One region of the Achromobacter sp. 10T422 genome, then DNA from elsewhere that is predicted to be linked to it. Evidence: riboswitches for the same ligand, from Rfam matches in the RefSeq annotation. Region 1 holds a riboswitch; the other holds the start of a gene.

What was found. Region 1 has a riboswitch for glycine ahead of AC1DB0_RS16230 (D-amino acid dehydrogenase). Riboswitches for the same ligand answer to the same signal wherever they lie in the genome.
Region 2: another riboswitch for glycine. It lies ahead of gcvT (glycine cleavage system aminomethyltransferase GcvT); the one in region 1 lies ahead of AC1DB0_RS16230 (D-amino acid dehydrogenase).

What each region holds. Positions count from the first base shown of each region.
Region 1 covers NZ_JBFTHD010000005.1:577,091-579,483, reverse strand. The annotation lists gene ampC (class C beta-lactamase) at 1-752, opposite strand, end outside; glycine riboswitch at 874-964, shown strand; glycine riboswitch at 965-1,064, shown strand; gene AC1DB0_RS16230 (D-amino acid dehydrogenase) at 1,105-2,334, shown strand.
Region 2 covers NZ_JBFTHD010000009.1:120,023-122,415, reverse strand. The annotation lists gene AC1DB0_RS24235 (ZIP family metal transporter) at 1-704, shown strand, start outside; glycine riboswitch at 764-863, shown strand; glycine riboswitch at 898-1,021, shown strand; gene gcvT (glycine cleavage system aminomethyltransferase GcvT) at 1,112-2,212, shown strand; gene gcvH (glycine cleavage system protein GcvH) at 2,313-2,393, shown strand, end outside.

The sequences.
Region 1 (2,393 bases):
AAGTCACGCGCGCTCGTCTTCACGCCATACGCCTCGGCCGCCAGCACGCCCGGGTTCACGCGCACGGGCGCATCCTGCTTGTTGTAGCCCTGCGCATAATCGCCCATCTTCGCCGCCGGCACGTCGATGTAGGTGTGCGACAAGCCCAGCAACGGAAACAGCGTCTTTTCCATGGCCTGCGTGAACGGCTGATCCAGGCTTTTGGCCGCCACCACGCCCAACATGCCGATGCTGGGATTCGCATAAGTCCGGTAGGTGCCTGCGGCGTACTGCGGGGTCCAGGCTTTCAAGTAATCCATCAACTGCGCGTCATTGCACACCGCGTCCGGCACCTGCAACGGAAAGCCGCCACCCGTGTGCGTACCCAGATGAATCAGGTTCAGTTTGGCGAATGCCGAGCCCTGCAACGCGGGAACGAAACGCGCCGGGCTATCGCCCAGCGACAGCTTGCCCAGCGCTTCTGCGTAGGTGGCCAAGGTCGCCGTGTAGGTCTTGCTGATCGAACCCACTTCAAACAACGTGTCGGGGCTGACCTTCGCCTTTGTCTGACGCGACGCCACGCCGTACTGGTGAAATTCGTGGCGGCCGTCGCGGGTAATGGCAATCACCAGGCCCGGCACGTCGTGTTCCTGCATCAGCGCCTGCGCTGCGGCATCGATCTTTTGGTCGGTCGCAGAGGGCGCCGCCATCGCGGGCGGCACAGACGCCATCGATGAAAAAACGGCCAATGCCAACAACATCGTGCGTCGCATCGCGGGAAAGCTCATTCTTTTCGTCCTATTTTTATCAGACAGCTACGCGCGCCGCCGGCAACATAGTACTAACCCTGAATCAAATGCGACAGAAACTTGGCTATTCTCTACTCCGTCGTTTTAAAACCGCGTAGAAGAGACTGGCCCTTGCGGCCAGCGCCGACGGAGCAACCGCCCCGGAAACTCTCAGGCAACAGGACTGCGCGAGTCTAGACAATCTGGAGAGAGGCGCCGTGCGCGCCCACCGAAGGGGAACCCGCCGCCGTCAGCGCTGCGGGTGAAGCTCTCAGGTACAGAGACAGATGGGGTGCTGCGGCCTAGATGGGCCGCTGCCACACCGTCTGGAGCCATCATGCCCCGCATCGCCATCATTGGCGCCGGTATCACCGGCGTCACGTCCGCCTATGCCTTGTCCAAACTGGGTTACGACGTCACCGTCTACGACCGCCAGCGCTACCCCGCCATGGAAACGTCCTACGCCAACGGCGGGCAGCTATCGGCCAGCAACGCCGAAGTCTGGAACAGCACCGCCACCATCCTGAAAGGATTGCGCTGGATGTTGCGCAAGAACGCCCCGCTGCTGCTCAACCCCAAGTTCAGCTGGCACAAGTATTCGTGGCTGGCGCAGTTCATGGCGCAAATCCCGAACTACCGCGACAACACCATCGCCACCACCCGCCTGGCCATCGAAGCGCGCCAACACTTGTTCGACATGGCCGATGCAGAAGGCATTGATTTCGACCTGGAACGCCGGGGCATCCTGCACATCTATCACGACGCCGCTAGTTTCGACACCGCGCGCCGTTCGAATGCATTGCTGGAAGCGGGCGGGCTTGAACGCTACGCAGTGTCCAGCAGCGAAGCGCGAGACATCGAACCCACCCTGCAAACCGGTTGCTACGGCGGCTTCTACACGCCATCCGACGCCACCGGCGACATCCACAAATTCACGCGCGGCCTGGCCGCCGCCTGCGAACGCCGGGGCGTCACCTTCGTGCAAGACGCCGACATCGACAACATCAGCCGCGACAGCCGGCCGTACGTGCTCGACATCCTGCGCAACGGCGGCACACAACGCGAGCAACACGAAGCCCACGCCATCGTCGTCTGCGCGGGCGCCGCCAGCCGCAAATTCGCCCAGCAACTGGGTGATTCGCTGAACATCTATCCGGTCAAGGGCTATTCCATCAGCGTCCACCTGGACGACGCAGAAAGCCAGGCCGCCGCGCCGCGCGTCAGCCTGCTGGACGAAGCCGCAAAAATCGTCACCAGCCGCCTGGGCGACCGCTTCCGCGTGGCCGGCACGGCGGAATTCAACGGCTTCAACATGGACATCCGCGCCGAACGCGTCCAACCCCTGATCGACTGGACCCGCAAGCACTTCCCCAACGTGAAGACGTCCCGCGTGGTGCCCTGGTGCGGCCTGCGCCCCATGACCCCCAACATGATGCCGCGCGTCGGCCCCGGCAAACGGCCCGGCGTGTTCTACAACACCGGACACGGGCATTTGGGGTGGACGCTGTCGGCAGCAACGGCGCAGATGCTGGCGGCGAGCGTGGGGCGTGCGCTGCCGGTGGGGTGAGGAAGGGGGGATTGCGGTAAGCCGAGAAGCGCAGAGGACAAGATCGTTGCGCTTCGCAC
Region 2 (2,393 bases), on a different contig from region 1:
CCATTCTCTTCGCCCGCACCATTCCGCAGAAAGTCCAGGACAGCATGTTCGGCTTCGGCGCGGGCGTGATGCTGGCGGCCAGCGCGTTTTCGCTGGTGGCCCCCGGTATTGCCGCCGCCGAAACGCAAGGCATGGGGCCGTGGGGCGCGGGGCTGACGGTGGGCGCCGCCATCTTGCTGGGCGCGGGCGTGCTGCTGATCATGGACCGCACCCTGCCGCACGAACACTTCATCAAGGGCCGGGAAGGCATCGAGGCGCACCGGCTGCGCCGCACCTGGCTGTTCGTGTTTGCGATCACGTTGCATAACCTGCCCGAAGGCCTGGCGATTGGCGTGGGGTATGCGGGTAGCGACCCCGTGCGCGGCACCGCATTGGCCACGGGTATCGCCATTCAGGACATTCCCGAAGGGCTGGTGGTGGCGGTGGCGCTGCTGGCGGCCGGCTACAAACGCGCGTTCGCCGTGGCGCTGGGCATGTTGTCGGGGCTGGTTGAACCGCTGGGCGCCGTGCTGGGGGCGGCCATCGTGGGGTTTTCGGCGACCATGCTGCCATGGGGCCTGGGCTTTGCCGCGGGGGCCATGTTGTTTGTCATCAGCCATGAAATCATTCCCGAATCCCATCGCAAGGGGCACGAGGTCTACGCCACCTGCGGGCTGATGTTGGGCTTTGTTTTGATGATGCTGCTGGATACCGCGCTGGGGTAGCGCGCTTGATTTTTCGGTTTTCGGCGCAAGGCTTTCGTTGTATGCTTTCGCCGCTGTCATGCATGTTTGCGGGAGAGAGCGGCTGTTTCCACGAATCAGCCGCCGCCGAAGGCGCAATTCGCCCAGAATCGCTCAGGTAACCGATACCGCACATGCTTGCCCCGTCCCGGTTTTTCACCGTGTGGATGCGGCAAAACAGTACTCTGGAGAGACCTGGCGCCGACCCTCGAACAAGGGACATATCGCGCAGCCCAGGCGCCGAAGGTGCAAACCCGCCACGCGGGGCAACTCTCAGGCAAAAGGACAGAGGGGCGGAAGATTCAGCCGTAGCCGTGCGGGCGCAGTCCGCTTGTCACGACCGGCATTCCGTAACCCTGGCAAAGATTGCCGTCCCGGAGTTTCCGCGCATGTCCGCAACCCTCAAACGCACCCCGCTGGCCGAAGAACATATCGCCTCCGGCGCCCGAATGGTCGATTTCGGCGGCTGGGATATGCCCTTGGCCTACGGCTCGCAGCTCGAGGAGCACCACGCGGTGCGCCAGGACGCCGGCATGTTCGATGTGTCGCACATGCTGAACGTTGACGTCACCGGCCCCGACGCCTTCGCCTTCCTGCAACGCCTGGTCGCCAATGACGTGTCCAAGCTGACTGTGCCTGGCAAGGCCTTGTACAGCTGCATGCTGAACCCGCAAGGCGGCGTCATCGACGACCTGATCATCTATTTCTTCGCCGCCGACGAATGGCGCGTGGTGGTCAACGCCGGCACGGCCGACAAAGACATCGCCTGGATGCAGCGCGTGAAGCAGGCTGGCCAGTTCGACGTCACCATCGCCGCGCGCCGCGATCTGGCCATGGTGGCCGTGCAAGGCCCCAACGCTCGCGCCAAGGTCTGGGCCGCGCGCCCGGCATGGCAAGCCGCCACCGAAGCGCTGACCCCGTTTGTCGCAGCCCGCGTTGACGGCGACACGCTCGTGGCCCGCACCGGCTACACCGGCGAAGACGGCTTTGAAATCGTTTTGCCCGCGACCGAAGTCGTGCAGCTGTGGCGCGACCTGGTTGCGCAAGGCGTGCGACCGGCGGGCCTGGGCGCGCGCGATACGCTGCGCCTGGAAGCCGGCATGAACCTGTACGGCCAAGACATGGACGAGCTGACCCAGCCCGATCAAGCCGGCCTGACCTGGACCGTGTCGCTGAAGAACGCCGAGCGCCGTTTCATCGGCCGCGACGCCCTTGAACAATTCGCCACCCCCGCCACCTTCATCGGCCTGAAGCTGCAAGAGCGCGGCGTGATGCGCGCCCACATGGCCGTGCGCACGCCGGCCGGCACGGGCGAACTCACCAGCGGCACCATGTCGCCCACGCTGGGCGTGTCGATCGGCTTTGCCCGCCTGCCGCAAGGCGTGCGTCCGGGCGATACCGTCGAGGTCGACATCCGCGGCAAATGGGTGCCCGCCCTGGTCTGCAAGCTGCCTTTCGTCCGTAACGGCAAAGCCGTCGAACACTCGTAAACTCGAAGCTTCGCGCGAGCCGCCTGCCCGGTCCGGGCACGCGCCGCCCGCGCGAGGCGCGCAACACCATTCATCTACCCGCATTCCCTCAGGAGTTCCCATGAGTCTGCCCACCGATCGCAAGTACACCTCGTCCCACGAATGGGTCAAAGCTGAAGGCGACGTGTTCGTCGTCGGCATC